2 regions of the Pelorhabdus sp. sgz311002 genome follow, and region 1 is predicted to be linked to the other one. Evidence: riboswitches for the same ligand, from Rfam matches in the RefSeq annotation. Region 1 holds a riboswitch; the other holds the start of a gene.
What was found. A riboswitch is a leader RNA that binds a small molecule or an ion and turns the genes downstream of it on or off. The one in region 1 is predicted to bind FMN.
Positions count from the first base shown of each region.

Region 2: another riboswitch for FMN. It lies ahead of ribB (3,4-dihydroxy-2-butanone-4-phosphate synthase); the one in region 1 lies ahead of ribD (bifunctional diaminohydroxyphosphoribosylaminopyrimidine deaminase/5-amino-6-(5-phosphoribosylamino)uracil reductase RibD).

Region 1 is NZ_JBWBCL010000001.1:535,761-552,067, reverse strand. Features, by position in the region: gene AC0NJP_RS02840 (aminotransferase-like domain-containing protein) at 20-1,501, opposite strand; gene AC0NJP_RS02835 (DMT family transporter) at 1,605-2,531, shown strand; gene AC0NJP_RS02830 (C-GCAxxG-C-C family protein) at 2,568-3,026, opposite strand; gene recG (ATP-dependent DNA helicase RecG) at 3,158-5,200, opposite strand; gene AC0NJP_RS02820 (DUF1858 domain-containing protein) at 5,202-5,408, opposite strand; gene rpmB (50S ribosomal protein L28) at 5,559-5,750, shown strand; gene hslO (Hsp33 family molecular chaperone HslO) at 5,799-6,671, opposite strand; gene yfcE (phosphodiesterase) at 6,655-7,221, opposite strand; gene ribH (6,7-dimethyl-8-ribityllumazine synthase) at 7,267-7,734, opposite strand; gene AC0NJP_RS02795 (bifunctional 3,4-dihydroxy-2-butanone-4-phosphate synthase/GTP cyclohydrolase II) at 7,736-8,944, opposite strand; gene AC0NJP_RS02790 (riboflavin synthase) at 8,988-9,647, opposite strand; gene ribD (bifunctional diaminohydroxyphosphoribosylaminopyrimidine deaminase/5-amino-6-(5-phosphoribosylamino)uracil reductase RibD) at 9,616-10,776, opposite strand; FMN riboswitch at 10,908-11,037, opposite strand; gene AC0NJP_RS02780 (ABC transporter ATP-binding protein) at 11,094-12,068, opposite strand; gene AC0NJP_RS02775 (ABC transporter ATP-binding protein) at 12,058-12,846, opposite strand; gene AC0NJP_RS02770 (ABC transporter substrate-binding protein) at 12,868-14,376, opposite strand; gene nikC (nickel transporter permease) at 14,460-15,281, opposite strand; gene nikB (nickel ABC transporter permease) at 15,282-16,205, opposite strand.
Region 2 is NZ_JBWBCL010000001.1:259,515-275,821, reverse strand. Features, by position in the region: gene AC0NJP_RS01400 (DUF1848 domain-containing protein) at 1-744, opposite strand, end outside; gene ribB (3,4-dihydroxy-2-butanone-4-phosphate synthase) at 870-1,514, opposite strand; FMN riboswitch at 1,649-1,794, opposite strand; gene AC0NJP_RS01390 (VOC family protein) at 2,563-2,988, opposite strand; tRNA gene AC0NJP_RS01385 (tRNA-Ala) at 3,171-3,246, opposite strand; gene AC0NJP_RS01380 (EAL domain-containing protein) at 3,330-6,431, opposite strand; gene AC0NJP_RS01375 (TRAP transporter substrate-binding protein) at 6,455-7,450, opposite strand; gene AC0NJP_RS01370 (bacteriohemerythrin) at 8,140-8,523, opposite strand; gene AC0NJP_RS01365 (hypothetical protein) at 8,614-8,736, opposite strand; gene AC0NJP_RS01360 (hypothetical protein) at 8,802-8,993, opposite strand; gene AC0NJP_RS01355 (hypothetical protein) at 9,017-9,298, opposite strand; gene AC0NJP_RS01350 (methyl-accepting chemotaxis protein) at 9,660-11,336, shown strand; tRNA gene AC0NJP_RS01345 (tRNA-Ala) at 11,601-11,676, opposite strand; gene AC0NJP_RS01340 (CvfB family protein) at 11,778-12,644, opposite strand; gene rsfS (ribosome silencing factor) at 12,634-12,984, opposite strand; gene AC0NJP_RS01330 (LCP family protein) at 13,086-14,045, opposite strand; gene yqeK (bis(5'-nucleosyl)-tetraphosphatase (symmetrical) YqeK) at 14,081-14,647, opposite strand; gene AC0NJP_RS01320 (RNA recognition motif domain-containing protein) at 14,742-14,996, opposite strand; gene nadD (nicotinate-nucleotide adenylyltransferase) at 15,098-15,715, opposite strand; gene AC0NJP_RS01310 (hypothetical protein) at 15,738-15,887, opposite strand; gene AC0NJP_RS01305 (efflux RND transporter periplasmic adaptor subunit) at 15,884-16,307, opposite strand, start outside.

The DNA.
Region 1 (16,307 bases):
TTTTGTATACCCTACTACGCTAACATCTAAACGTTTTTACCGCATCATTTAATAATTCACAAAGAATCGTAAGCGCCCGCGGTAAATCTTCATCAGAAAGATTGGTCCAGCAAATGCGCAAATGATTAATCTCTGGTTCACCTGCATAAAAAATGGAACCTGGCAAGAAATGAATGCCGCGTCGATGCGCTTCGGGAATGAGTGTGTCTGATTGCATCCCCCGCGGCAGAGTCAGCCAGATAAAAAGACCTGACGATTGCTTTGGCAAAAGAATATCAGGATGCAACAGTTTCCTAAGAGTTGCAAAAACCTTGCGTCGCCTAGCTGTTAATCGGCAACTGATTTCCTCAATTGCTTGAAATAGCTTGGGGTTTCGAAACAGCGGCGTTAGCGATTTTTGCAGCCATAAGGGCGAACCGAGATCAGCAATCGACTTCGCAGCAAGCAAGCGATTATAAATACTACCATCAGCGGCGAGTAAACCAAGCCGCATGCCGGGAAACAGAAATTTACTAAAACCTTTTAAATAAACAACACGACCATCATGATCGAGCATTTTTAAGGGAGGTGGCAAACAATCCCGCTGAATTTGAGGAATTTCGAGTTCACGATGGGGTTCATCTTCTAAAATTAGTACATTATGCTTGCGTGCGAAAACCAGAAGATCTTCGCGACGTGATCGACTCATAATGGCGCCCGTAGGATTCTGACCCGTAGGCACTACATAGACGGCTTTCAAACGGCTATAGGCCGCCAAATCTTCCAAAATATCAACACGCAGTCCTTCCTGATCTAAGGGAATAGGCTGCAACCGCACATGAGCCAGACGAAAAGCATCAATCGCTCCAGAAAAACAAGGCGCCTCTACCGCAATCGTATCATTCGGTCCTAAAAATGTTTGAGCAAATAAATTAATCCCCTGCTGCGTTCCATTTGTTATAAGAAGCTGATGCGGCTCAAGATCAATAGCCAACTTTTTGAGGTACTCTGTTAACGCATTCAGAAACTCCTGATCTCCCTTAAAATCAGCATAGCGTCCTAACGATTCCGGTGATCCCCGCAAAGTTTCCCGGATCGATTCCTGAATAAAAGTTAAGGGAAGTAGCGAATAATGGACGCAGGCATCGGCTAAATCAAGAATTTCTTTTGGCAATCTTACTGCACTTTGACTCCAAAAGCTAGCCCGCGGCAAATAATCTGGCACAGAAAGCTGCCAACTATACGGATCTTGTAAAGATGCTCCTTCGGATTGCTCTTTATTTGTCAGAAGAACAACAAACGTTCCCTTACCAGGTAAGGTTTTCACAAGCCCTTTATCTTGAAGCATTTTATAAACTTCATGGGCTGTGACTAAGCTTATTTTTAAATCTCTTGCCAACTCCCGCACAGAGGGAAGTCGGATGCCAGGCTCTAACAGACCAGAACGAATTCTTTGCGCCAGTTCTAAATAAACTTGTTGTCGAATCGACTCATTGCTGTCCCGTTGAATGAATATGTTCATAATCCCTCCAACTGTTATAGCCATCATTTGACTGTTATAGGTAAATGATGGTTTTATAGATTCATAATACAGCAATGTTATAGAACAGAAAAGAGGGATTTTTATGTATATCGTTTATAGCGCCATGTGTTTAATTTTTGGCACTACTTTTTTAGCCATTAAAGTTGGCGTGAATGTCGGAGCTCCCCCATTTCTCTTTGCCGGAGCCCGTTTTTTTACAGCAGGACTCATCGTCCTACTCGCAGTTAAACTTTGCGGTAGGTCAATTACCCTACCAAAAGGCCATTACAAATCTATTTTTATAGTTGGCTTGTTCATGACAGCACTGATGTTCGGCTGTCTTTATTGGGGGGAACAATATATTTCTTCTAGCCTAGCTGCTCTCCTTGCGGCGACAACGCCGCTTATGATTGGTCTTGTCGAATGGTTTCAAGGAGTGAAAGAATACTCGTTGATTCGTGGTAGCGGCTTACTGATTTCTTTTCTCGGCGTATCAATTGCTCTACTTCCGGCACTGATGCTAGAGGCAACGCCTTATGCCTTCTTAGCCGTTATCGTCATTTTGCTTGCTGAAGTAGGTAACGTTTTTGGCACGATGACAGCGCAAAAACTCCTAGCAGCAAACATCAGTCCCTTTACCCTTAACGGCTGGCAAATGGTTATTGGGGGAACTCTGCTAATGTTGCTGTCTCTTGGCACTGAAAGTTTTTCTATCACAGAATCGACTGATCTCTTAATGATCGCTTTGCTCTATCTCATCTTCTTAGGTTCTTTAGGCGGACATGGCGCTTACTATTGGCTAGTAGGTCGCGCTGGTATGCTGCTTCCCTCTACGTGGACCTATGTTTCACCCGTTATTGCTCAGTTCGTAGGCTACTATATATTAGGGGAAGCCCTCTCATTCTATTCCTTTATTGGCCTCATTCTCGTACTCAGTGGCGTGTTATTTGTCAGTAAACCAGCCCTTATTAGTAAGAAATATCAACAATTACGCTTCAAAAAATCTCAGTTAAACAGGCTCAGCCACTGAAAAATCATCAAATTAAAAATGATTCCTAGTCTCTTGCTATTCTTCTTCCGGCAATAAGCGATCGCCATAAAGTCTTTCAAAAATAGCGCCAGCACTCTTCTCTAGCTGCGGACAACGAATTGATGTTGTATTATTCGCTTGCAGCTTTGCGAGTCCTGCAGGGCCTGCCATCGATTCACCAAGTAAATCTTGACATAAGAGTGAACCATTGGCTGCCTTAAAGGCTTCTAAAAATGGCTTAGCTAAATCACACACTTCATTTTTACTGCTAGGATCGGCTGGATCACAAGTCATGCCAATTGCCATTAAAGCGCCTGTTACGAGCCCGCAGGTTTGACCGCTTCTGGCAATACCGCCGCCGAAGGCTGACGCAACTTTAAGAGCAATTTCTTCTGGAAGACCGAGTCGCGGACCATAGACTGCCAACATGGACTGCGCACAATTATAGCCTTTCGTATGATGTAAAAAAGTTACCTTGTCACTGCTTTTGCTCATTATAAAACCCCTCCCTAAAAATAATAATAATTTTTTTCTCGTTTATGTATAATTAGACTGTATTTAAGGCATAACTACTATTGTAAATTTTCTCCTCTCCCATATAGGCGGCGTCAGCCGCCGCTTTTTTTTTAACTATGTAAAATAAGGGAAAAGCGATCACCAAAACGATTCGGTAAAATGGTCGAAAGTAAATTCCTATAATCCTCTTCCAATACAGCTTCTTGCGCCGCCGTCCGAGCTTTTAATAAAATGGCCACATCAGTAACAATATTAGCAATTTTAAGATCGGGTAGTCCATGCTGTCTCGTACCAAAAAATTGCCCAGGGCCGCGCAGCAAAAGATCCTGCTCAGCAATGACAAAGCCGTCATTTGATTCTGTCATAACCTGAAGACGTTCCTGCGTGTCACCTTGTTTTACTTTAGAAATCAAAATGCAATACGAGGCATGTTCGCCGCGGCCAATCCGTCCTCGCAATTGATGAAGCTGAGACAAACCAAAGCGTTCGGCTCCTTCCACTACCATAATTGTTGCATTTGGCACATTTACGCCTACTTCAATGACCGTCGTAGCGACTAACAAAGAGATGTCATTTTTATAAAAAGCAGCCATAACGGCTTCTTTTTCGCTTGCTTTCATCTTACCATGAATCAGACCGCAAGAAATCCCCTGAAATAATCCTGTAGAAAGTTCTTCATAGCGTTGCACTGCTGCCTGAGTATCAATTTTTTCTGACTCTTCGACTAGCGGACAAACCACATAAGCCTGACGACCTTTCGCGATTTCCTTGGCGACAAATTGATAAATTGCCTCACTTTTTTCTTCGCCGCGTAAAAAAGTACGAATCGGTTTACGACCAGGCGGCAACTCTTGAATCAGTGATACATCAAGATCGCCATAAATCGTCAGGGCCATCGTTCGCGGTATCGGCGTTGCTGTCATAACAAGCACATCAGGCTCGGCTCCTTTGGCCTGAAGCTTTGCTCGTTGCGCCACGCCGAAGCGGTGCTGTTCATCAGTAACAACAAGACCTAATTGTCGAAAATGTACGGTATCTTGAATCAAGGCATGAGTTCCCACAATAATATCAAGAAGACCCGCTTGTAATAAACGGCCAACTTCTTCTTTTTGCTTTTTCGTCTTACTGCCTGTGAGTAACCCCACTTTAATTTTCAGGGGTGCTAACAGCTTTGCCAAGGTATGATAATGCTGATCCGCTAAAATCTCCGTAGGCGCCATCATAGCTCCTTGAAAGCCATTTTCTACCGTCTTCACAAGCGCTAAAGCAGCAACTACGGTTTTCCCTGATCCTACATCGCCCTGCAATAGCCGTTGCATGGGCTGCGTGTCCTCCATATCGGTCTTAATATCTTTGAGGGCTTTTTGCTGATCCTTAGTGAGTGTAAAAGGCAACAATGCGATGGCCTTAGTACTTAATTCTTCATCCCGGCCATGCTTAATGCCGGAAAAAGGTTTTTGATTTTGCGCCTTTAGTAGCAGCAGACCACACTGTAATAAAAAAAGTTCTTCGAACTTTAGTCTATCGATCGCCGCTTGAAGTTTCTCTTGCGATGCAGGATAGTGAATCGTATGAAAAGCTTCTTTGCGTCCCATAAGTCCTTGCAAACGAAGAACTCTTTCCGGCAAGACTTCTGGAATATAAAATTCCGTCAATAAGAATTTTTCTATTAAAGATCGTATTAGAGTTTGGGGAATATGTTCACCAAGACGGTAAACAGGAAGAATCCGGCCATGAAATAGATCAGTCTCACTGATTATTTCAGTTTCCGGATTCGTAACCTTCAGTGTATAATGACGCTCAATTTTACCATAAACACTTACGAGGGCATCTACAGTAAAGCGTTTTTTTAGAAAAGGTTGATTAAACCAAACAAGTTCAACCGAACCCGTTGAATCAACAACGACAACCGATAAAAGAGAAAGGCCCCGCCGAACTTTGCGTTCCGTTACAGTCAGGACCTTTCCCCGAAACGCCTCTACGTTTCCCGGCGATAGCTCGCTAATTTGCTTTAACTGACTTCTATCTTCATACCGAACCGGAAAATATTCCAACAATTGACCAATTGTAAAGATCCCTAGTTTTCCAAGCTGCGCTGCTTTCGCCGGACCAACGCCTTTAATATATTGGATCGAACTGCTCCACTCGAGCACACTAATCACCTTTCTGTCTTGCCGCCAAACGATTCAATTCTGCTAACAATTCATCAATGTTTACGGCATGATTTTTTGCGCCGCTCTGGATATTCTCAGAGTCAGCCCCTAAACAGGAGGCGCAATTCATGCCATGCTGTTTGAGAACCAGTTGAGATTTTGGATATTTGCGGAGAATATCAATAATCAAAGTATCTGTTGTGATCATTATATTCACCCCTTTTTTTCTATTATATAATAAAATTCTGACCATAAGGAAAAAATCCTGCTAAAGACTTGCATTCTCTTAGTGATCTGTGCTAAAATACTAATGTTTAGTAAAGGGATATTTTGTCCTTCTTAAAAGGAGGTGGAATAAATGGCAAACTTATGTGAAATCTGCGGCAAAGGTGAGCGCAGCGGCTTTAACGTCAGCCATTCCCACTTGAAAACCAAACGCACTTGGAAACCGAACATTCAGCGTGTTAAAGCAGTTGTAAATGGCGAAATTAAACGAGTTAACACTTGCACTCGCTGTCTCCGTTCCGGCAAAATTCAAAGAGCAATCTAATTTTTATGTTTTATAAAAAAATCCTCCGCTTATTGCGGAGGATTTTTTTTATTCTTCTTTTACTTTTTGCAAAAGTTCATTCAAATCAGTTTGATCAAACTGATATTTATTGCCGCAAAAATGACAAACAAGCTCTGCTTTGCCATCTTCAGCTATCAAGCGAGACAATTCTTCGCTTCCTAAACTGATTAAAGCAGTTTCCACTCGTTCTTTGGAACAAGTACAACGAAAAGCAAGTTCCTGTTCCTCTAAATAACGGATTGGAAGCCCCTTGCAAAGAGCTTCAATCATAGTTTTCGCATCTTGCCCCTCAGCAACAAGCGACGATACCGACGGTAACGCCTTGAGGTTAGCTTCTACAATATCAAGATCAGCATCGGAAGCATCCGGTAAAGCCTGCAAAATAAAGCCGCCTGCCGCCCGTACAGTCCGATCCTGTTCTACTAGCACACCGAGGCCTACGCTAGAAGGCGTTTGCTCTGATGTGTAGAGATATTCCGTAACATCTTCAGCAATCTCTCCAGAAACCAAAGCCGAACTGCCCGTAAACGACTGCTTCATATTCGTATAACGCGTCACATAGAGTGATCCTCGGCCTACAGCAGCACCGACATCAAGTTTTCCTGCTGCATTTAACGGAAGATCTATTGTTGGATTTTTCACCTTGCCACGGACTAAACCGCCCTTAGCATCTACAATGATCTCCCCTAAAGGTCCATCACCGGCTACTCTTAGGGTAACCGTTTCTTCTGTTTTTAAGTTAGCTGCAAACAGCAAAGCTGCCGTCATCGTTCTACCAAGCGCCGCTGTGGCCACAGGCGAACAATTGTGGCGAAGTCGAGCTTCTTCTGTCAGCTCGGTGGTAACAGCGGCGTGGATACGCAAGCCATCGCCTGCCGTTGCTTTAATTAAATGATCCATAGTTTTCCTCCATAAGCACTTCCCCGTTATCAACGGCGACAATCTGAATCTTTTGATCAAAAAGTAAGGCAAAAGAACCCCGTTTAGCAGCTGTTTTAGGCATAGCTGGCGAACCGGGATTCAGTAAAGTCACACCTTCATGAGATGCAAGCACAGGCAGATGAGTATGACCGCTAATAAATAAATTAGCCCGATAGCGCTGCGCTAATTTCACCTTCTGATCGTCTGTTAAAGTATGGCCGTGCTGCACTACGATCTTATATCGACCTAACTGCAAGTACATAAAGGAAGGATGAATCGGCCACTGTAAAACCATTCCATCGACTTCACTGTCACAGTTTCCCTGTACGGAAAAGAAGGGCTGCGGCAGCTGATTCAGCATGTCGATCAAACTTTTAGGATTATATTCTGCCGGAATTTCATTGCGTGGTCCATGATATAAAATATCACCAGCATGAATAATAGAGTCAACGTCACTCATATAGGTTTCATAGATGTGCTGCCAAGTAGCAGCACATCCATGAGTATCACTTACAATTGCTATTTTCAAAACAAACACTCATTTCCCAGGAAATAATTGTAAAACAAGTAATCTTTATCCAATATTTCTTAATAGATTTGCCATTTCAATGGCGGACATAGCGGCATCAAATCCTTTATTGCCGCCTTTTGTGCCAGCTCGCTCAATCGCTTGTTCGATATTTTCTGTTGTAAGTACACCAAAAATAGTCGGTACGCCTGTTTCCAGTCCCACATGAGCTACTCCTTTGGATACTTCAGAGCAAACATAGTCATAGTGAGAAGTGCTGCCACGAATTACTGTTCCCAAGCAGATTACAGCATCATATTTTTGACTTTTCGCCAGTTTTTGCGCCGCTAAAGGAATTTCAAAAGCACCGGGAACCCAAACAGTATCAATATTATCTTCCTGTGCTTCGTGACGCAATAAGGCATCCTTCGCTCCAGACAAAAGTTTACTTGTAATAAATTCATTAAAACGAGCTACCACAATAGCAACACGAAGATCTTTCGCAATCAAATTTCCTTCATAAATTGTTGACATCTTATTTTGCCTCCTCATACTGTTTCAATAAATGTCCTAACTTTGCTTTTTTCACTGATAAATAACGGTTGTTGAATTTATTAGCACGAATTTCCATGGGAACCCGCTCGGTAATTTTCAGACCGTAGCCTTCCAGACCAGCACGTTTTCTCGGATTATTCGTTAACAAACGAATACTTGTTAAGCCTAGATCGGCTAGAATTTGAGCGCCAATACCGTATTCACGCAAGTCCGGCGGAAAGCCTAAGAGTTCATTGGCTTCTACCGTATCACTGCCTTTATCTTGCAGAGCATAGGCGCGAATTTTATTAGCGAGACCAATGCCGCGACCTTCTTGACGCATATAGAGCAGTACGCCTTCGCCTTCTGCTTCAATTCGCTTTAAAGATGCGGCCAACTGATCGCCGCAATCGCAGCGCAAAGATCCCAACACATCGCCTGTAAGGCATTCAGAGTGAACACGAACAAGAACATTTTCTTTGCCAGAAACATCGCCTTTAACTAAGGCAATATGGCACTGTTTATCAAGTGCGCTCTCGTAGGCAACAACCCGGAATTGACCATATTTCGTCGGCATCGTTGCATCAGCTGCCTTCGTAATCAGCTTTTCATGACGTTTCCGGTAGCGAATCAAATCGGCAACAGTAATCAGTTTTAAATTATGCTGTTTTACAAACTTTTGCAGCGAATCAATGCGCGCCATAGACCCATCTTCATTCATGATTTCACAAATCACGCCAGCAGGATAAAGACCGGCGAACTTCGCCAAATCAACTGCTGCTTCGGTATGCCCCGCCCGACGCAAAACACCGCCTTCGCGACTGCGCAACGGAAAAATATGGCCAGGACGTCTTAAATCCGTTGGTTTGCATTTACTGTCTAAAATGCAACGGATGGTCTCTGCCCGTTCAAAAGCAGAAATCCCAGTTGTTGTCGTTACCGCATCAACGGATACAGTAAACGCTGTTTCATGGTTATCAGTGTTGTTTTCCACCATAGGATGAATTTCGAGTTCATCAAGCCGTGCACCGTCAACAGGCATGCAGATTAGGCCACGAGCATGAGTAGCCATAAAATTGACAGCTTCTGGCGTTACCTTTTCGGCAGCCATTAATAAATCGCCTTCATTTTCACGGTCTTCATCATCAACAACAACAATCATTTTTCCTTGTTTAATATCCTCAATGGCCTCTTCAATTGTGTTAAACATACTATCCCTCCATCTTATAACAAGAATACTTTCTTTAAAATTTTTATGCTAGAAACCCATATTTACCTAATAAAGCAGTGGATATGCGACTTGGCTCAGCTACTGCTTCAGTAGTGTCACTCTGTAATAACTTTTCCACATAGCGTCCCAAAATATCAGTTTCCAAATTAACAGTACTACCAATTTTCTTGGTAGCTAAAGCTGTCACTTCATAAGTATGAGGAATGAGTGATACACTAAACGAATGCGCATCACAATCCACAACAGTTAGACTGACTCCGTCAATGGCAATAGAGCCCTTTTTTACAATATATCTCATGACCTCTGCCGCCGCAGTAATTGTAACAACAACGGCAATATCATCTTTTTTTACATTCTGGATTGTGCCGATTCCATCAATATGACCACTCACAATATGACCGCCCAAGCGATCACCAACGCGAAGCGTCCGTTCCAGATTTACAGCAGCGCCAATCGCAAGATCTCTAAGACCTGTCTGTTTCACAGTTTCCGGCATGACATCGGCCGTAAAATGGCTGGTGCTAAAATCAACAACTGTAAGGCAGGCGCCGTTCACGGCAATACTGTCACCTAACTTTACATCAGTGAGGACTTTTTTAGCGGCAATTGTCAGGCGAACTGATTTTGCCGTCTTTTCAATCTGTTTCACTCTACCCAATTCTTCCACAAGTCCGGTAAACATCGCGTCCCTCCCGTGATTTCAGATAAGCGCTAATGAGAATATCCTCCTCTAGCTGCTCTATGGCAAGATCCTCTAGTTCATAAGCCTGCGAAAGACTTGCCACGCCACTGCCGCCAATCGGCGATGGCGCCGTCTTGCCGCCAAGGATCTTTGGCGCCACAAACCAGGCCACCTTATCAGCTAGGTTTTCTGCTAGCACAGAAGCGTTGACAGCAGCGCCGCCTTCTACAAGAATACTTGTTACAGGATAACTGGCTAAACGGCTAAAAAGTTCTCTAAGATTCAAGCCGCTTGGCCCTTCACTAATTGTCCAAACCGTTACACCGGCAGCTTCTAGGGCCTTTACCTTATCCATTGACGCAGACTTTGTTACAGCAATAATAGTTCGCGCTTCTTTATTTGTAACGACTTTGGCATCAAGCGGTGTACGAGCCTTACTATCAAGAATAATCCGCGTTGGATTACAACCTGGGCCCTCAGGCAGCCGCGTTGTTAAAAGCGGATCATCGGCAAGCACCGTACCAATTCCGACAAGAATCCCATCATACTGATTTCTCAGACGATGAACGGTTTGTCTGGCGGCAGGGCCAGTAATCCATTGGGACTGTCCTGTCGCTGTAGCAATTTTACCATCAAGCGTCATGGCTGTCTTTAATAAGACAAAAGGCATCTTAGTTGAAACCCATTTCACAAACGCTTCATTCACTTTTACGGCATCTAAACAACAGATTCCTTCTAAGACTTCTATACCAGCTTGACGCAATCTATCGATGCCATGGCCGGCTACAAGCGGGTTGGGATCAGTGATTGCCACAACGACGCGGCGAATACCTGCCGCTATAATCGCCTCAGTACAAGGACCTGTCCTGCCGTGATGGCAGCAGGGCTCCAGAGTTACATAAATAGTAGCGCCGTTTGCCGCTTCCCCCGCCTCTTGTAGCGCATGAATCTCCGCATGGGGCGTTCCTGCCATATGATGATAGCCTTTGCCAATCACCTTATCATCCTTTACAATCACGGCGCCAACAAGAGGATTTGGCGTGGTACAGCCTAAAGCTTGCTTTGCCTCAGCAATTGCCATTTGCATGAACTTTTCATGATACTGTCGTTCTTCTTTAGTTATAATCATTCTGTTTCACCTGCAATCTTGCCTTTCAGTCAGGGCGAGGTAGAAAAACAAAAACAAGCTATCTTCAGCCACTTGTAGAAAAAAATATACAAAGGGGCCTGAAAATAGCTTGTGCAACACAAACAAATCTACTCAGCCTTTTCTCATCCAGACTGTACTGTCGGCTTCGGAATTACACCGAATCAACCATAACGGCTCGCGGGCTTTAACCGCCGGTCAGGAATTGAAAGCACGCTTTCTCACCTGGCCCCAAAGGCTATCTTTACTATATTATGTAATTTTCAACTTCTCTGTTAGTGTATCACTTTTAAGAAATTTTAGCAACCTTTTAAAGCGCAACTCACTAAGTGGCAAGCAACACGATGTTCCGCTGAAATCGCTTGTAATTTAGGTTTTTCCTGTTTGCAAATTTCTCTGGTTTCAGGACATCTATTTTGAAACGAACACCCTGGCGGCAAGGCGAGCGGGCTTGGTATTTCCCCTTCTAACAGACGAACCTCTGAATTTCCTTTTTGTGCTACTGGAAAAACAGCTTGTAAGAGTGCCTTAGTATAAGGATGCCTAGCAGTTTGCAAATCACTGCCAGCGAGTATTTCGACAATATTACCAAGATACATGACGGCGATGCGATGACTAATCTGAGCAACCAATGCTAAATCATGACAGATAAAAATCATGGATAAATGTTTTTCCTGTTGTATTCTTACTAAAAGTTCCACGATTTTTTTTTGAACAGATACATCAAGAGCGCTAGTCGCCTCATCGCAGACAAGAATCTCTGGCGACAAAGCCAGCGCACGGGCAATTCCAATACGCTGACGTTGTCCGCCGCTCATGTTGCTAGGATAACGATTCGCAAAAGCCTCTGGCAATTCAACAAGTTGCAAAAGCTTGGTAACTTGTATTGGTGCTTCCCAGCTCTTTAACAGATTAAAATTTCGCAATGGTTCACAAAGGATATCCTTTATTTTCATCTTGGGGTTAAAGGCTTGAGATGGGTCTTGAAATACCATCTGTATATGTTTCCGATTTTGTCGCCTCGCTTCGCCTTTAAGCTGCGTAAGATCTTTACCCCGATAGTAAATAGCCCCGCTACTCGCCTCATAGAGCTGCATAATCAGCTTTACAAGCGTGCTTTTACCGCAGCCACTTTCGCCAACAATTCCTAGTGTTTCTCCTTGATAGAGAGATAATGATACATCATTGCAAGCTGTCAACATCCGTCCGTCAGCTACGGGAAAACGCTTTATGACATGATCGATCTCTAGAATTGCTGCTTTTTCAGCTGACATATCTTTTCCCTCCGACTTGTGGTACAGCCTCAAGCAGTTCTCGCACATACTCCGTTTGAGGTTGAGCAATAATATCAGCTGTCCTGCCAGACTCCACTATTTTCCCCTCGCGCATTACCAGCAAACTATCTGACATATAAGCGGCCACACCAATATTATGTGTCACAAGAATAATAGCCGTTTTATCCTTGTGACAAATTTCTAGCATTTCTTTTACTACTTGCGCCTGTGTCGTAACATCCAAAGCCGATGTCGGTTCATCTGCCAGCAGCAGCCGCGGCTTAAAAAACATAGCCATCGCCACGCCGACACGCTGGCGCATACCGCCACTCAGTTCAAAAGGATAACTTTTCATAATATTTTCCGGATTCGGCAGTTGCATTTTTCTAAGCATTTCTTCCGCCGCCTTAGCGGCCTCTAGTTTTTTAATAGACGAATGCTCACAGATATACTCGACAAACTGCTTGCCGATTCGTTGAATTGGATTTAGCATGCTGCCGCTGTCTTGAAAAACCATTGCGATCTTGGTTCCGCAAAGTTGGCGCCAGTCTTGATCAGCATTTTTTAATACATTCTTACCTTCAAACAAAATCGTTCCTTCGCGGACACGACCTTCATGGGGCAGGCAGCCAAGAATAGCGCGGATAATCGTTGTTTTGCCGCTACCGCTTTCCCCCACAATTGCTAGAACATTTCCTTCTGCAAGGGATAAACTAACATCTTGAACAATGTCCTGATCTGCATAAGAGACAAAAAGTCTCTGCACCTCTAACAACATCTCCATTCTCCTCTAAGTGCTTTATTTTTTTACAGGTCGAATCTGATTTGTCAGCCAATAATAATCAGAAGGATACATTTTGACCCCAGCCAGAGCTGCCTTACCAATGATGTTGGTTTCTGGGTACCCTAAAAATAAGGCGGCTCCATCATTCATAATAATTTGCTGTATATCAATAATGAGCTGGCGGCGCTTTTGAAGATCGAATTCCGTCGACAGCTCGGCAAATTTGCTATCGAGAACTGGATTGCTGTAACCAGAACCGTTCTGAGGATTATCGCCTTGTTTATTGGTGCGCCAATACCAGTTTAAAAAGATCTCAGGATCACCAGTATTTGCCGTAGTAATATTAGAAATCAAAAGGTCATATTCTCCATTAATCCCCATCTTGTCAACCAAATTATAATCTACTGTTTTTATTTTTACATCAAAACCGACCTTTTTCGCATCCGATTGCACTGCTTCAGCATAAATCGGTAATTCCGCCCGGCTGTTGTATACCACAAAATCTACAGTCAATTTTTTACCGTCTTTTTCAAGGATACCATCTCCATCTAGGTCCTTCCAACCGGCTTCTGCTAGAAGTTGTTTAGCCCGTTCCATATTGTAACTGTTCGGATCAGTAAGCTGGTCAAAACCATAATCCATGGAGGGAGGTACGGGCGCTTTGCCTTCAATAAAAGTTCCCTTCAAAATCACTTCGTTATAGGCTTTACGGTCGCAAGCGCTAATAAAGGCGGCGCGCACCTTGGGATCGCCCAGCACGCCTTTTTGATTAATTCGGGCAAGCACTGTGCGAAGCGAAGAAATTCTATCAATGTGATACTTTGTACTATCGTTAAATAGACCGATGTCGCCTGCCGCAATATTAACCGCTAGATCTATTTCGCCTGATTGCAAAGCCATTGCGCGGGTATTAGGATCATCAATCGAAGGAATTTCAACGGTTTCATAAGGCACTTCTCCATCCCAGTAGTAGGGATTTTTTACCATGACCGCTTTGTCTTTGACAAAGGATTTGCACATATAAGGACCTGTGCAAATAGGGCCTTCTTTCGCAAAATTACGCTGCGCCTCGGCCGATACATCGACAATCAAAAATAGAGGATCAGCTAAAAAGCCCGGCAGATTTGGTTCCGGCTTCTCTGTACGGATCGTGAGCTGTTGCCCATCAGCCAACATTTCTGTATATTTAAAAAAGGTTACTGCCCGTTTATTTTTGGCAAAGGCCCTTTCTAGCGAAGCCTTGACGGCAGCCGCATCTAGCGGTTTGCCATTTGAAAATTTTACGCCATCTCTAATTTTAAAGGTCCAGGTCATATGATCACTGCTGATTTGCCAGCTTTCGGCCAACCAAGGCGTTACTTTCATTTTTTCGTCAAACTTTACAAGACTTTCTCCCATGCCATACCGCATGACAACCCAACCAAAATAATTTTCTGTTGGCTCCAGAGAGTCGGCAAAATTTGTTACCCCAAACTTCAGCGTTTTCTGATCAACTTCCGACTTGCTGCTCCCGCATCCTGCCATAACACTTACGGCCAGGCAAAACAATAAAGTTACACAGATGAATTTAGTCCATTTTTTCACAGAATTCTCCCTCTCTCATTTCCTCAATTTGCTTTCTGTGGATCCATAATGTCTCGTAGGCTATCACCCCACAAGTTAAATATTGCTACAACCATCAAGATAGCGATCCCTGGATAAAGCATAAGCCAAGGGGCAGTTTGGATATGCTGTCTCCCTTCATTGAGCATCAAACCCCATTCCGGAGTAGGCGCCTGAGCGCCGAACCCTAAAAAAGATAGCCCAGCAAGTTCCATGATCATCGTGCCAATATCCATCGCCGCTGTTACCACAATGGTCGGTAAAGCATTCGGCAAAATATGATGCCGCAAAATTTGCAGCGGCTTTGTGCCATTCGTTACTGCTGCATAAATAAAATCACGCTCACGCAATTTCAAGGTAAGACTGCGTCCCAATCGAGCATATTTAGTCCAGCTAACCACTGCTAGGGCTAAAATGGTATTTAGTATATTTCCGCCCAGCATACCGGCAATAGCAATCGCCAGCACGATTCCCGGAAAGGCTAACATCATATCAACTAAACGCATGAGCGCCATATCCACTTTACCGCCTAAATAGCCGGAAAGAATGCCAATAAACGTTCCTATCCCTGAAATAAGAACAACTAGGGATAAAGTCATAAGCAGAGACGTCCGAGCTCCATAGAGGATTCGGGTCAAGCAGTCACGGCCCAGTTTATCTGTTCCAAGTACATGTTCAGTCGATGGTGCCAACAGCGAATGCCGCATGGTCGCCTCATAGGGGTCATATGGCGCTAGCCATGGCGCAAAAATGGCAATAGCAGCAATTAACAGTACTAAAAACGAATACAATCCAAACAAAAATTTGTCTTTTTCCCTAAGTGACACTTAGTTCCCGCCTTTCTTCAGCCGTGGATCAAGCAAAGTATAAGAAACATCCACTAATAAATTCATTGCTGTATATAACACGGCGATCCAAAGCACAAACCCCTGTACCAGAGGATAGTCACGCATTTCAATAGCATGCACAGCCATCTTGCCAAGCCCCGGCCAGGAAAAAACCATCTCAATTACAGCCACCCCGCCCAGAAGCCACCCAATAGATAGCCCCAGCAAAGTAATGAGCGGTAAGCAGGCATTCGGCAGCACATGCCGCCAAATAATTTTTTTCAGAGGAAGTCCTCTAGTCTTTGCACCAATGATATAATCTTGCCCTAGTTCCTCTAGTACGGCAGTCCGCACCTGCCGCGTATATTTTGCAGACATGGCAATCGCTAGGGTAAACGCGGGCAATACGATTCGGTCCAAAGACACTACACCGCCAGCAATAGGAAACAGCCGTAGTTTCAGGCCAAAAATATACAATAAAATAAGTCCTACCCAAAAACTCGGCATGGACACGCCCACAAAAGAAAAACCGCGAATCAAATAATCTACGGCGCGATTTCTATATACAGCGGAAAGAATACCGCAAGGCACTGAAATAAGTAGCATCATAACAAGAGCTGAACCTGCTAGCGCCAATGTACCAGGCAAACATTGCCAGAGCCGCTCAGCTACAGGCATTTTTGCCGAATAGGACATGCCCATATCGCCTTGTAAGACACCAGTAACCCAGAGAAAATACTGAACATGAAATGGTTGATCGAGACCTAACTGAGCCCTTGTCTCCGCAATTGTTTCTTCCGACACAATGGTATCTCCTACCTCTAGCAGCATAGCTACTGGATCCCCTGGTGAAAGATACATTAGGCAAAATGTCAGAAAGCTTACGCCAATAAGGGTAATGCCCATTTGCAGCAAACGCTGCATAAATTGTTTTTTAGTCAAGACACCCGCTCCTTTGTTTTAGCTATATTGTTATTTGGGAACAACGCTTCTTTTTATTAACGCTTCTTTTTATTAACGCTTCTT
Region 2 (16,307 bases), 280 kb from region 1:
TAATTCATCATCTATGCATTTATTGGCCATAATCCCATACTTTTGTAAGCTAATCGCTTCGCCACAAGTTGCGATAGATAAATTCCACTTTTTATTGATAGCTTGAATTCCCTTCGCCATTTCTAAAATAGCTTCGTTCGTAAATACTTTATATTCTATACCTGCTCTTTTTAAATTTTTTTGCACCTTGGGATACCCCTGGATGTCGGCAAAGCTAATCACAAGTTTATCTGTATATTGATATAATGAGTCACCTACTTTTTCAACTCTTGCTAACAGTGTGCTTATATCCAAGCTATCTGTTAAAATTAAAGGATCAAATCGCCATATGACTCGCTCTTTGCCTATCTTATTAGATAATTCAATAAATGTATTAATTCTTTCATGTAAAGGCGGTACATTGGGTTCCAAGCCTTCCGCCTCATAATCATTGACAGTGTAAGTAAAGTAGAATTTTAATCCTTTATTACTTATATCATCTAAATATGTAATGATTGGCCTAGGATTTTTTGTCCAAAACACGATAACTCTTGTCTTTTCAAAAGAAACATATTGTGAATGACTTGCATGAAATGGATTCATCCATTTTACATATCCTGCATTGAGTCGATTCATAAACCATTCGGAATGAAACGCAGGAATATCAGTTGCACGACTTGCCGAAATAATGATTGGCGCAATCGCTTCAACTTTTTCTCCATCATCCCTAGTGATTGTTAGCTTATCCCAGCCTTTAACAGCCACAATGATTATCTCCTTTACGCTCGCTTTTCTAAATAGAAGGACCAAATTAGCAATGAGAAGTAAAAAGAGAAACGCCAGATAGCATTTCTCTCCATAATACTTCATACAATCAATCACAATTTATTTTATATTTTTTTATTTTCTCGATAAGCAATTATATCGGCCACGGTAACGACTACCATATTATTCGCTTCAGCGAACTCTATAATTTCCGGCAACCTTGCCATTGTGCCATTCGGATTGGTCAGTTCACATAATACTCCATAAGGTTTCAAGCCTGCGAGCCGCATTAAATCAACATTCGCTTCTGTATGGCCTGGTCTTTCCAATACACCGCCAGGCTTAGCTCTTAATGGGAAAATATGTCCTGGCCGCCGAAGCTTATCAGGATTTACAGGATCAGAAATTGCCGTTTTCACTGTCATTACACGATCAGCTGCTGAAACCCCTGTCGTAACACCCTCTGCTGCTTCAATGGAAACTGTAAAAGGAGTTTGAAAGCTACTTGTATTAACCTCTACCATCATTGGTAACTCCAATGCCCGAACTCTTTCTTCAGGCAAACACAAGCAGACAATTCCACTGCCTTCACGAATTAACATTGCCATTTGCTCATTTGTCAAAGACTCTGCAGCAAAGAAGATATCGCCTTCGTTTTCCCTACCCGCATCATCAGTAACTAAAATTCCTTGGCCGCAGCGCAGTGCATTAAGAGCTGCTTCCACTCGCATGGCGGCACTTTCATATTCAGTAAGAAAAATTTGATTCATAGTATACTTCCTCCTAATAGTTTAGTAGGACTTACTAGAATCAGGGCACAGATACAGACAGCTTATTCATTACAAAAATAATAAACCTATAGTGCATCAGTTTTCTGTCTATTGAAAATAAAATTAGCTGACTGCTTTATCCTCTTTCATCCGGACTGTACCGTCGGCACTGGTTTTTCACCAGTTCTGCTGTCCTCTTAATATCAAGAGCGCTCGCGGGCTCCTCAGTAGTAACTGAGATACCGCCGGTGGGGAATTTCACCCCGCCCTGAGAATAAGTCACTAAGTATATATTATTCCTGAAAGTTTATATTTGTCAAATTTTATATCCATTTTTTATCTCAGTATTTCTGTTTTAAGTAGCCTTCTCACATTTTTCTAACTAACTTTTTGTCCAGTTTGCTTTCTTACCTTTTTGAATTAGGTATATTTTTATTTTTTTAGCATAAAAAATATAAGGAATAGTTGTGACCTATTCCTTAATAAACTTGGAGGTGGTCTTATGAAAATTTCTATCGACTTAACCATCCAAGACTTCGTAATTCTCCTCTTCCTAATTATCGACTTCATTTTAATGCTCTGATTTGAATTAGCCTCAGCCTCTGGTTGAGGCCTCTCTTTTGCCATTATATACGTATCGTGAAAGATTTATTACTGACTTGCTTAAGAAAAACCATGGCCAAACATCAAAAAATTATACAAATTGAATGGATCACTGCCTAATAACATCCTATTCATACCCAAGCAAATATCATCACTGAAATTTATAACAAAAAAATACCGCCATTGCGGCGGAAAATGAGGGAATAACTGTGTACAAGGGAACTTATTGAAACGTATCTGCCTATTGGGTCAAATCGTTTATTTAACTTTGTTTTCATTATAGCAAAAGTTCCCTTATGTATTGTTACGGTTAGGTTAAGTTACGGTTAAGCTACAAGGTTTCTGCTGCCTACTTTTGAATCCATTAAGGCAGTACCTCTTGCATACCCACTTAGTAGAAAAAGCTATTGCCATGATCCTTATATTATAACTATACCTATGAAAATTAAGGGAAAACTAATGCATCGTTCGCGTCAAAATCAAAAAAGGGATTCCAAGCTACTTCCCATAAATGGCCATCGGGATCAGCAAAATACCCACTATAACCTCCCCAAAATACCATTTGCGCTTCTTTTATTATCTTACCGCCTGCCTGTTCGGCTTGTTGAAGTATATGATCTACTTCTTTTTTGTTTTTTGTATTATGAGCTAAAGTAATCCCTGAAAAACCAGCTCTTCCTGCGTTTACCATTGCATCTTTAGCAAGTTCATTAATGGGAAATAAGGCTAACCCGACACCGCCTAGATCAAAAAAGACTATACTTTCTTGACTAGCTTTTGAAGGAGTCCATCCTAACCCTTCTTGATAAAATTTGCGCGAAATCTCCATATCTTGAACGCCTAAAGTAATCAAAGTAATTTTCTGTCTCAATTAGACCTCTCCTCCACATAAATGTTTAAGTTTATTATCTTATAACTTTCTATGCCTGTCCAGTAGACGTATTATTCTCAATATCCAAGCGAATTTTCGGTATAAGGGACTCGGCAAGGGACAACTTAACATAATAAAAAAACAGCGTAGGGCTTCAAAGCCTTACGCTGTCTATGTTTGTTTGGTGGAGATAAGCGGGATCGAACCGCTGACCTCTTGAATGCCATTCAAGCGCTCTCCCAGCTGAGCTATACCCCCATAGCTATTAACTATACATAACTAAAATATTATGTATAATTACTTTATTTAGTATAAAAGATTTCTGAAAAATACGCAAGTATTTAGCAAGATTTTTTTTGCAAATATGTTTGAATTGCCTTATCGCTTTTTAAGGGTCGGCCAAAAATATATCCCTGAATGCAATCACAATGAAACAGTCTAAGTAAATTTAATTGCTCTGCTGTTTCAACGCCTTCCGCGACTACCGTCATTTCCAAGCTATGTCCCAAAGAAACAATGGAGCCAACTATATTTAACTGCATTTCATCCATACTAATTTGATCTACAAAAGATTTATCAATTTTAAGAATTGTCGCTGGCAAATCCCTTAAATATGTTAAAGATGAATAGCCTGTGCCAAAATCATCTAAAGATATACCTACGCCTAACGAACGCAACTGAGATAGTTTTTTCACGCTCAGTTCCATTGATTCAATCAAATTGCTTTCTGTTACTTCTAGTTCTAGTTGTTTTGCCTCAATCCCCGCCTTTTCAATACTGTGACAGACTGATTCAACAAAATCCTCTGACGCAAGCTGCCGTGAAGAAATATTTACAGCCACATGTATATTATCTCTGCCTAAATCAGCTAAATCCTTCGCAAATAAACAGGCCTCTTGTAACACCCATCGCCCAATAGGCACAATCAATCCACTTGCTTCGGCCAAAGGAATAAACCGAGCTGGTGAAATTTGCTGATAAATCGGATGATACCAGCGTAACAAAGCTTCAAAGCCCCAAACATCATTGCTTTGCAAAGACATTAACGGTTGAAATTCTAAATAAAGCTCCCCTTTCTCCAAAGCCTGCCGTAAAGCATTTGTTAAAATAACCTTTTCTGATGCTTCCTGGAGCAATGCCGGTTCATAAAATCGCCAGCAATTTCTCCCTGCCTGCTTGGCAGCATACATAGCACTATCAGCACGTTTTAAAATTTCTTCGGCATTATCAGCATCTTCTGGATAAACAACCAGGCCGATACTAGCCGACAAATGAAGTTTTTCGCCTGATGCCACATATTCCTGGCACAAGGCCTTAACAAGCTTTTCAGCAAGAAGCGCCGCTTGTACTCTGCTTTCTACACCTGAAGCAATGACAATAAATTCATCGCCGCTAATACGTGCAACAAATGCTTCTGTTTCTACAGCATTGCGAATATATAAAGCCGCCTGTTTAATCACTTCATCGCCAGCTAAATGTCCTAGCGTATCATTGACCGATTTTAAATCATCTAAATCAACAAAGAGAACCGCACCTTTTCTTTGCAATCTTTGCGCCAAAACCAGCTCATCCTGAAGCCGTTTGGATAAACTAGCCCGATTGGGTAAACCAGTAAGACTATCATGAAAGGCGATCGTACGAATTTGTTCCTGAGCCGCTGCTCGTTGCAACGCAAGCGCTGCCAAGTCACTGAACTGCCGCAAAACAGCGACCTCATCAGGACGAATAGGATAAACTTCATCAAACCAGCCTGCAACTAGAATTCCCTTTACACAGCCTTTTTCTTTAAGCGGCAGCATAATGATACTAGACAAACGTTCACAGCCTGGCTTCATGGACCGCTTCTGATATTGACGATAATCACTGATTTGAATCATTTCACCACTGTCATAAACAAGACGTTGCAAGGTTTCATCGGCCGCTAAATGTTCCATACTTTTCGACTCATCTTCACCAAAAATATAGTGAATTACCAGCGTTTTCTCTTGTTCACCGTAAAGGCCAATATAACCGCCAGGCGCCTTAATCAACTGCAAAGCATCTCGTAATATCAGAGACAAGAGTGCACCAAAATCTTCTGCTTCACAAGTAAGCAAACTCGTAATCGCCCCATATTGGCGTTCGCGCCGCAAAAGCTCTTGCTCCGTCTGACAGCGAATCGCTACTTCCGACTCTAACTTTCGATTGATATCAAGCAATGTCTCATTCATGGCCCGTACTTCTTCATTCATCGCTACAAGCTCCTGATTGGCCGCCACTATTTCTACCGTACGTTCTTCCACTTTTTGTTCCAGACTTTCTTGCGAAAACCGCATTGTCCGAATCATTTGATTAAAATGGTAAGTAAGTAATCCGATTTCATCATGCGTAGAAATTTTCGCCTCCACTTTAAGGTCTCCTGCCGTAACTTGCCGTGATAGATTCGTTAAATGTAAAATGGGCCGAGAGAAATGGCGTGATAAAAGGACAGCGAAAATCGCTGCAATCGCTGCAATGAGCAGCACAAAATAGCGTTTCCATTCTATTTGCGCATAAATAGGCTGTAAAAAAACATCCTCTGGTTGCAAAAAAACAATAAACCACGGAACTGAGCCAATCCTAGTAGACACGCCAGCCATAGGCTCTCCCTGCTGATCAGGAAAAGGAATCGTAAAATACGGCGCTGGCGAGTCAATTTTCCCTAAACCTTCGTGCAGTAACGCATCAGATTTGATAAGTTCATGAGTAATTTGCGTTTTTCGACTATCAGCAAGAACACGAAAATTTTCATCAAACAAAATAGCGAAAGACTCTGGTCCATTCTGAATGAAGTTCTTATTAAGTAAATTATGCAAAATTTCTGCACGATACTGCAAAACGAGAACACCGGTCTGTTGCCCTGCCTGATCTAAAACCGGACAGCTAAAATAGAAAAATCCCTTCTCTAAAGTATCTTGTGAAAGCTCCAACGAAGATACATAAGGCGCCCCTGTTGCTAGGGCTTCCTGAAAATAAGAAAAATGAGAAAAATCACGACCAATTTTTTCTTCATCGGTATCAAGAATGTCTTTCCCTGCTAAATTGATCAAGCTGTAAGAAACAATATAGGAACGGTCACGATTTCGGAATGATTCCAGTATCGCCATCGTTCGATCATAGGCATCGGCTTTTTGGGCCGTCGAATTTTTCAAAGCAAAATAATCAGCTAAATCAGGTAATCTTGCCTCCACGGCAAGAATTGTTTTATTTGATTGAATAAAGGTATCAATACCTGATGCAGTTTGAAAGGAAGCCGAATACAGCGAACGATAAGCATCATCAATTAAAATCTGTTTATCATCAAAGTACTCTAGCGTTTCCATAAAATGCAGTGGAACAAGCGAAAGAAGTAAAAAAGCCAATAGAAATTTAGCCTGTAGCGAATAGAGCAACCGCTTTAGCCTAAAAGCCCAAAAAGGTCTCATTCCTGTCACCTCATTCTAAATTCCTATTTTCTTGCCTCATGTAAAATTCTATCGATGAAGTCTTTTCCTAAAGAGCTCTCCCATTGTTTATAAATACCTTGTGAAGTTTTCTGAAAGGGCACTAAAGACGGCCGACGAATATCCATGCCTAAAGCTTCCATTGTTTGCAAATTTTTCGTTTCCTGTGCATAGTTTAGTTGACGTTGCTCACGGGCAAAGCGAAGTGCGCCTTCCCGTAACAAATTCTGTAGGTCTGGCGATAGTCTGCGCCAAGTTTTTTCACTTATAATAAGCGGTGTCGCTTCATATTTATAGTCGAGTATTGTCAAATACTTTTGCACCTTATAAAATTCATTGCTATAAATCGTACTAATTGGATTTTCCTGTCCATCAATTTCTTTGCGTTGCAATGCAGGATACACTTCAGGGAAAGCCATAACAACCGGACTCGCTCCATAGGCGCGCAAAATCGCTAAAGTCATGGCATTTTCAGGAACACGAATTTTCAGACCTTTAAAATCTTCGACCCTTTCAATTGGCTGTTTATTATTAGTAAATTGCCTAAAACCATTATCCCAGTAGGCCAAAAGCCGAATGCCTCGTTGCGGCAAACTTTCTGCTAACTCCTCGCCAATTTTTCCATCTAATAATGTTGCTACTGATTGCCGAGAGGAAAATAAGAAAGGTAGTTCCAACGCCGCTAATTTTGGTTCATAACTAGCAAGAACGCCTGGTGCCGTAATTACCAAATCCAAAGATCCAGTTATTGCCATCTCGGTCATCTGTTTATCGGTTCCTAAGGACTCACCGGGAAAAAGCTCTATTTTTATCTTGCCTTGACTTTGTTCATAAATCCAAGTAGAAAATCGTTCCGCCATAACATGTCGCGTACTTGTTGTCGGTTGTCCATAACCTAATCTAAGCACATATTCCGGTTTTTTTTCACTAAAAGAACTACAGCCTACCATAGTCACCATAAAGATTGCCAAAACAGCCGCCCCAAGCAATACTTTTTTCATGGCTATCCCTCCAGCCTCTTTTAGTGCAATAGCCGCAACGCTTTTAAAATTTCTTACTACTTTAAATCATCCGCACCCTCTTTTACCGCTCTTATTCGTCAAAAAAAACCAAAAACCTTTCTATTTTTCAAATAAAAGGCCAAATAATACAAAAAGACTTTGCGCCGTAAGTACAAAGTCTTTTTGTATTATTTGGTGGAGATAAGCGGGATAAAAATACTGCTTTTTTTACGCCGAACATTGCGCATCTATATTTTGCCATAATATCAGTCTGCAACAAAACATTGATACTGTTGTTTTGATTGTTTGATTCGCTGTCTCAAACCATCTTGAATATCATTAAAATTCTCCAAGAGAATCGATACTATTTTAGCGTCAAGCGCAATAAGATTTGTTCTCTATCTTTTATTAAAAATCCAAAATCCTTTGCTAATCGATAAGCAATATAAGCTACTCAGTTGTGATGATTTGCTAGTAAGGGACTAATTAAATCTACTGTTTTAGCTAAAGACGTAATTAGTTAAAAAATAGGAATTTGAAACTGCCGCATATTCAAATCCTCTCCTTTAATCAAATTTCTCAACTAACTAGTAAGAATTCATCAATTTTTGAGTTTACTTTTTAAAATACTTGCCTCAACAAAAACGTTGAGGCAAGTATTTTAAGCGATATTCCTTGCTATTAATAATTTATTGTTTATATTTCATATCCATTTGCATAATGTGATTCAAAAACCAATTATTGAGAAAAGGTAATATCTGAATAGCCAAAGTCGTATTTCCAGCTTCATACGTTGATTTAAACTCACCAATTTTATTAAGAAATGTGACATGTTGTTGTTTTTGCGTAACAAGCTCAGAGCTTCCTATTGAAGATAAATACTTCTCTTCACTGGCAAAATGGTCTTGAGCGTAATGAGTCAGATTACTTAAAAGTGGTGTCAGTATCGTTTTGCTTTGCCCAGATTTCATGGCTTGATGTAAATTACTAATCATTTCAATTAGCTTCTGATGATCCTTATCCATTGCAGGAATATTTACACTGTACTTATTGTCCCAACCTGATAATGCCATATGATCTTCCCCTTTTCTATTGATTGTTTTTTCGGCAAAAAAATCATTTTCTTTCTTCTATGAAAATTCCAAGGCCCTATACAATACTATTTATTCAAAATAATTTACTGTCGTTATACTTGTAGCTGCATATCTTTCAGCATTTACCTCACTTAAAGAGGCCATTCCTACAAGTAGCGATAAAACAATAATCAATATAAATTGATTCTTCATAAAACATCTCCTGTCTAAACTAAAACACGATAACAAAAAAACAATCGTGTTTCATAAACTTAAGTTCACATTTTTTTCAACACTTCAGAAATATCTTTTCTTCCGATTTTGTCAAGTCTTTTAATAATCATTTTTAAAGTCGGCCCCATAGGATGAATATTTTTTTCTCTATCTTTCAGCACAAACCCATAACAATTTCCATATATTTTTTCTTCATCTTTAGACCAAATTGTCGCAATCAATTGATCATCACTCATTTTCGTCAACCCCAATTATATATTTACTGTTCAATATGAACTTTGTTACTATAGTCCATACTATATCGAACAGAATGATTTATTATGTATGGCATCAATTCTTTATAAGTATTATTAATGATTTCATTAAATTCTTTTTGGCCTACAATTGTTAATTTAGGAAGTATTTTTCTTAACATTGAATTACATTCTGGAATGTTTCTAACAATCATCATTTCTCGCCACATTCGCTGAGTTTGTGAATTAAACAAAGCTTCTTGGTTATCGGAATTTTGTGTATCGTCTTGGGATTCAAAGTCAAACATACTATTCCTCCTCAACAATATTACAAAAACCATTTTCGACATATTATTACATTTTCCTTCTATTTCGTCGACATAATTTGCATAATTTTCTATTTTTCTACTAAAAATATATTTAAAACCAATAAAAATACTTGCAGAATTCAAAAATAAAGAGCTACCTAAAATACAGGCAGCTCAATTCATTTGCTTATAACTCCCGCTGTCACGATAGCAGGTTCTTTTATCAAGTGCCTTCTTCTTCGGCTACGGCAGCCTTAGGCAAATCAAAACTGATAATTGAAAGGGAACAATACACATGTTAAACTGTTCAAAGAACTACATTTGAAAACATTACGGATTCATCGAAGAAAGGAATAACACAATGACTATCAAAACAAAACTACTTTTAGGATACCTAGTAACTTCACTACTTATTGTCGTCATATCCGCGATTACAGTGTATGGATTTACGACAACCCAAACACAATATGACACTATATTATCAAGAAATACTCCTGTCACTGTGGCGTTAAGAGAAATTCAGTATTACTTTACCGGACAATCTAATGATGAACGCGGATTTTTATTAACTGGAGGCGGCGAGTTTAAAAACGAAATAACTCAAAAATCTGACCAGATAAAAATGCGACTCCAGCTCATTCAAGGACTCGTTACAACCGATAAAGAGAAACAACTTTTACAGGAAATAACCAACTCGCATGAACAATTTACCCAGATCAATTATAAGGTGATTTCTTTATACAACGAGGGCAAAATAGATGAGGCTAAATCCCTTTCATTCGGAGAAGGGCGAAAGATCCGAAAAGAACTAGAAACCAGTTTCAACAATTTTGTAAAGATCAATCAGGCCAATTCTGAAAACACAGAGGGTAATCTTCGATTATTACTTCAGCAAATGAAAGGGCTTATTATCGGCGTAAGTGCAATTGCAATAATTTTTGGAATATGTATAGGGATTTTCATGTCAATCTATATTACTAAACCAATCAAAAAAGTTACTTCACATATTGCAAAAGGTGATTTAAATATTCAAGAAAATATAGGGACCTCTCAAGATGAAATCGGGCAACTTGTGAGCGCATTCATGAAAATGGTAATTGATTTGAAAAAGATGGTACTGACCATTAAAACCAATGCTGAACATATTTCAAACTCATCAAAAGAATTATCTGTTAATGCTGATCAATCCGCGCAGGCAGCGAATCAGGTTGCTCAATCCATTGCTGAAGTAGCCACAAATGCTGAACAACAGCTTGGTGTAACTAATGCAACTTCTGGTATAGTAGAACAGATGTCGGCCAGCATTCATCAGATTTCTGCCACTGCCAACCAAGTAGCTACTCAATCCACACAAGCAGCAAGTACGGCAAATGAAGGTAATAAATTGACTGAAAAAGCAGTCATTCAGATGATAAATATCGAAAAAGCAGTGAATACTTCAGCGCATTTTATTGGTAGATTAGGAGATCGCTCGAAAGAAATTGGTCAAATTGTAGATATAATCTCCAGTATCGCTGGCCAAACAAACCTATTGGCTCTCAACGCGGCCATTGAGGCAGCTCGTGCAGGTGAACAAGGACGCGGTTTTTCTGTTGTAGCAGAAGAAGTCCGTAAACTGGCAGAGCAGTCACAAGATGCGGCTAAACAGATCGCAATATTGATTAGTGAAATTCAAGGAGATACAGAGAAAGCCGTATTAGCTATGAATAATGGAACGTCAGAAGTAAAACTTGGAGCCAATATCGTCAATGCTTCTGGACAAGCCTTCCAAGAAATTACGACAATGGTAAGCTTAGGTTCTGAGCAAATGATACAAATCTCTGTTGCTGTCGAGCAAATGGCTATTGGCAGCCAAAAGATCGTTAGCTCCGTAAAGCAGATAGAAGAACTGAGCAAAAAGTCATCTGGAGAAGCTCAAACAGTCTCAGCTGCTACAGAACAACAATCGGCTTCAATGGAAGAGATTGCCTCATCCAGCCAAACGCTAGCTCATTTAGTGACAGATCTTAATGCGGCCGTTAGTAAGTTTCAAATCTAATTCAAATACTCTAAAGCGGGCGTTTGATCGTCCGCTTTGTTTATTTCTAAGTTCATTTCTCTAGTTCTATGTCAAATAAATAATATCGATTGAAGCGGCAGGTGCGATTCCCGTCGCTTTTTCTATGCTCATCGATCTTCCTGCTTATTGATCCCTTACTGGATTCTGACAGTTAGTTATATGCTTATTGTTTCGTGCGTTAGAAAAATATTAGAAAAAAATAAAAAAGGCTCTGCGGAAAAATACCGCAAAACCTTTTTTTCTTGGTGGAGATAAGCGGGATCGAACCGCTGACCTCTTGAATGCCATTCAAGCGCTCTCCCAGCTGAGCTATACCCCCAAGATTTTCGTTGAAGAAATCCCAACGAAAATTATTATACTGCATTTACATAAAAATAGCAAGTACTTTTATGAATTTTATCAGATGCTTGCAATTTACGACTATTCCGTCGGTTCTTGCTCTCGTTTATAGGTCCAACCATCTTTTTGCTCGATTTTGCCCTCTTTGAGTAAATGACCTAGAGCCCGCTTAAAAGCAGCTTTGCTAATACCGAATTTCGCTTGAATAATTTCTGGTGACGAACTATCACTATAAGGCATTTTTCCGCCGCGTTCCATCAAAAAGGCAAATAGCGCTTCACTATCATTCACTAAAGCTTTTTCTTTCAAGGGCCGCATCGACATGTTAATCCGACCATCTTCGCGAATATAGGTAATTCTGCCTGTTACTTCATCTCCTACATGAGGTCGACCGATCATCTCGGACTCGTGTAGAAAAGCAATATAACGATCTGCCGTAAACACAAAGGCGCCATTTTCACCAAAATTATAAAGACTTCCTGTTACAGTATCACCGATCTTCACTTCTGTCGCTGGCCGCGAAGCGCGACGCAGTTCATCTTCCACTTCCATCGTTACAGCGAGTCGGTCGGATTTATCACGATATAATTTAACCCAAACTGTATCACCGACTTTTAGTCGTCCTCGCATACCAGCAAAAGGCATAAAGATTCCTCGTTCAGCACCAATATCAACAAAAGCGCCGTCTTTTGTTGTATTAATTACTTTAACGCGAGCAACTTGCCCTTCTTTCATTTTAGGCAGCTTTTGACTCGCTGTGAGACGATTTTTAGGATCTTTATAGAGAAATACAGTCACTTCGTCGCCAATGGCAACAGCGTCTGTCTGTTGTACCTTATGAAGCAGGATATCATCGGAAGTATTTCCCGTACCAGCATCAAGAAAAGCGCCTAGTTCACTAAGACGAGCTACTTTTAAAGTAACAACATCACCAGCTTTAAGCATCATAAACCTCGCTAGAAGCATCGCCCCAAAGCCGCTCTAAACTGTAGAACAACCGATCTTCTTCGATGAAAACATGAGCCACAGCATCACCGTAGTCAAGTAAAATCCAGCGTCCTTCTCTATATCCTTCTTTCCGGGACGGCTCGACTCCCTGCTCGCTAAGCTTTTCTTCAATATTATCAGCAATAGCTTTTACCTGCGTTGTGGAAAAAGCGCTGCAAATAATATAAGAATCGGTCACAGGCGAAATTCCTTCCATATCTAAAATTACTATATTTTGAGCTTTTTTATCACTCGCCGCAGCGGCAATCGCTTTAGAAAGTTTTTGATTATTTTGATTCATAATTTTCCTCCTCAAATTGTCTGTTCTAGTATCTGTCACTTGTTTCGGGCTTATTCGAAAAAGACCTACAGCGAACTGTAGGTAAATACCCAAAGTATGTATTATGGCGCCACTGGAAGCGCTTGTGCCGCAAAAGCACGTTCTATGAGCAGTTTGATTTGGGTCTTATCAGGTTCCCAATAGCTAATATTATCAATAGTAGCAAAATTCCCTGGCAACATTTCCGCTACGAACTGACCTGACTTCAAACCACGCAGCACATTTGCCGCTTGTAAGGATGTAGCAATGGACATATTCATTTCTAAGTTACGATGAACAGCCGAAACCAAATAGGGAATTTTCACAATTGTTTCAGCACGCCAAAATTGTTCGGACAAAGCCTTGAGAAACTTTTGCTGTCGTTCGACCCGGCCAATATCGCCAAGCTCATCATGCCGAAAACGAACATATTCTCCAGCTTGCTCACCATTTAAATGCTGATAGCCTTTATGTAAATGGATCGCAAGATTAGCATAAGGATCTTCATAATCCATATCATGTTCTACATACAGATCGACGCCGCCCAAAATATCGACTACTTCAATAAATCCCTGCCACTTAGCTGTCATATAATAAGGAATGCTAATATGAAGAAAGTCTTCTAGGGTATTCAAAGCCAAGGTAGATCCGCCATAAAAATAGGCATTATTAATTTTTTCGAGACCTTTATGACCGGGAATATTCACACGTGTGTCACGAGGAATAGAAATAACATGAACATTTTTTTGCGTCAAATCCACGCTGGCAAGCAGCATTGCATCAGACCGACTAGGCGAACCGGGAACGTCGATGTCGCCGTCATCAAGACCTAATAATAAAATATTAATGCGTGATGAATCAACTACAGGTGCTGTAGGATTACTTGAAACAGTAGCAGTCACTGGGGAATCTAAAAAGCGATGAATCGTCTGATAGGCTGCATGGACGGCACTGCCTAGTATAACGACAAAAATCAGCAATAATAAGTAAACGCGCCCCCAACGAATTTTACGCCGCGGCTGCCTTGATAAAGATTTACGCATCGTTGCTCTTCTAGACCTCTCCTTCAATCTGCGCCTTACAAAGGTGCAATTTCTTCCAATAATTCGTTACGCGCTAAAATCGTATTCTCATGAATCCAGGCGTCATGTTCAATTAAAAAAATTAAGGAATGGTTCATCGCCGCCAAAACTGCGGCATCAAGCCCGCGTTCTACTTTCTTACGCAGTTTATCTACGCCGGAATATTTTCGATTTGGTTCAATACAGTCTGCCAAATAAATAATCTTGTCAAGTTTTGTCATATGGGGCATGCCTGTTGTATGAACAGAGATTGCCCGGGCAATAACCGGATCTGTCACTTTGAGCTCTGCTGCAATCAAAGCGGCACCGACAGGAGAATGAAGTAAAATCGGACTTTTTCGATCAGCAGCACTAATCACTATACCAAAAGCCTCTGCTTTTTGCAATAGGTCCCGAGCAGGTATTTCGCGCGCATAATCATGGAGCAGACCAGCTAGAGCCGCAGCCTGTTCATCAACGCCAAATTTTTTCGCTAAAAATAGTGCAGTATCTCGTACGCCGAGCGAATGACGAAACCGTTTGGGCGACAGTCTTTCCTTAAGCAGGGCTTCATATTTTTCCATTAACAAATAAGTTCACCTCGTGTTTGTATTTCGCTAACGGTCGTAAATATCCTGCCATTATAAAAGCCTCCTTACAAGTAAGGAGGCTGCCTTCTCATCCCTGGCGGGGTTTTGCTTCATTTACAACAATTTGTCGTCCGGAAAAATCAGAGCCGTTCATCGCGTCAACCATATTAGAAGCATCATCTGTTGATACTTCCACAAAGCCAAAGCCGCGTGAGCGTCCTGTCTCTTTGTCAGTAATGATTCGGCTGGAAATTACAGCCCCATGAGGACGAAAAGCGTCTGCCAGAATTCCCTCAGTAGTAGACCATGGCAGATTTCCTACATAAAGAGTTGTGGTTCCCATAAAGCGTCACCTCTCTTTCGCAAAAGGTCAAAACTTAGTACCTTCACATTATTGACTTTTTTGCCAAGATTCATGCCTACCTTTATTTCCCTAAGAAACTATTACTTCTCATATAAACGATTATATATTATGTACTGACGCACTGGATCAGGCACAATATAGCGCAGTGAGAGCCCTTGTTCGATTCTCTGGCGAATTTCTGTAGAAGAAATGGCCAGCTCTGGCGTAGCCAACTGATGAATTCGGCTTTGCAATTCTATGGGAAAATGTGTCAAAGTATCGCTTAGAGAATAAATCGTTCCAGGCCTTGCCGCAGCAACGAAATGACAAAGCCTTAGTAATTCTTCGGCATGACTCCAAGTATGAAGCTCCACCAAAGAATCTGCGCCAATAATAAAATAAAATTCTGCTCGCTCACCGTATTCAGCGACAAACTGCCGCAATGTATCAATCGTAAAGGACGGGCCGCTTCGTTCCAGTTCCATAGTTGATACCGTAAAGTAGGGATTTGACTCCACCGCTAATTGGGTCATAAACAATCGATCATTTGCCGAAGTAATCTCACTGCCTAGCTTATGCGGCGGCGAGCCTGCCGGAATAAAAATGACTTTTTCTAAATCAAACTGATTGCGTACCGCCTCAGCCGTCACTAGGTGACCCATATGAATCGGATCAAAAGTTCCTCCCATCAATCCAATTCGCTGCTTTGGCCTATTCATAGCTGCGTTCCTCCCTGACGTCCTATACACCAAATAATCGAAATAAATAAAAGCAAAGAACCATGACAAAGACGATAATAAGCCCTGCCTTTAAATAATCAAGGCCATCGCGACGACCTTTACCATAGATAAAATAATCCCAAAGCGCAGCAGTCTTCTGCCATTTTCTCATGGAGTCGCCCGATTCTTAACAGACTCCGTAACAAGAATTTCATCGCCTTTTTCAACGCCACTGGTAATCTCGGCCATCCGATCAGATATCAGCCCCACTTTAACCGCTTGATTGACAGGTTGCCCCTTTACAATCATCTGGACATAAAAAATGCCGTTATTTTCTTTCAACGCAGCTTTGGGAACAAGCAAGACATTTTCTTTGGTTCCTGCTAAAAACGAAATTGTTGCCGCCATCCCAGGCCGCAGTACTTCCTGAATAGGATCTACCGTAATTAAAACAGTGTAATAGACCTTTTCATCACGCAGCTCCGCTTTAGCCAAAACACGATTTACCGTTCCCGCAAAAGTCTGCTGTCCTAAATCATTAACTGAAAAAGAAACTTCCTGGCCAGGAAAAATTTTGCTAATTTCTTTTTCC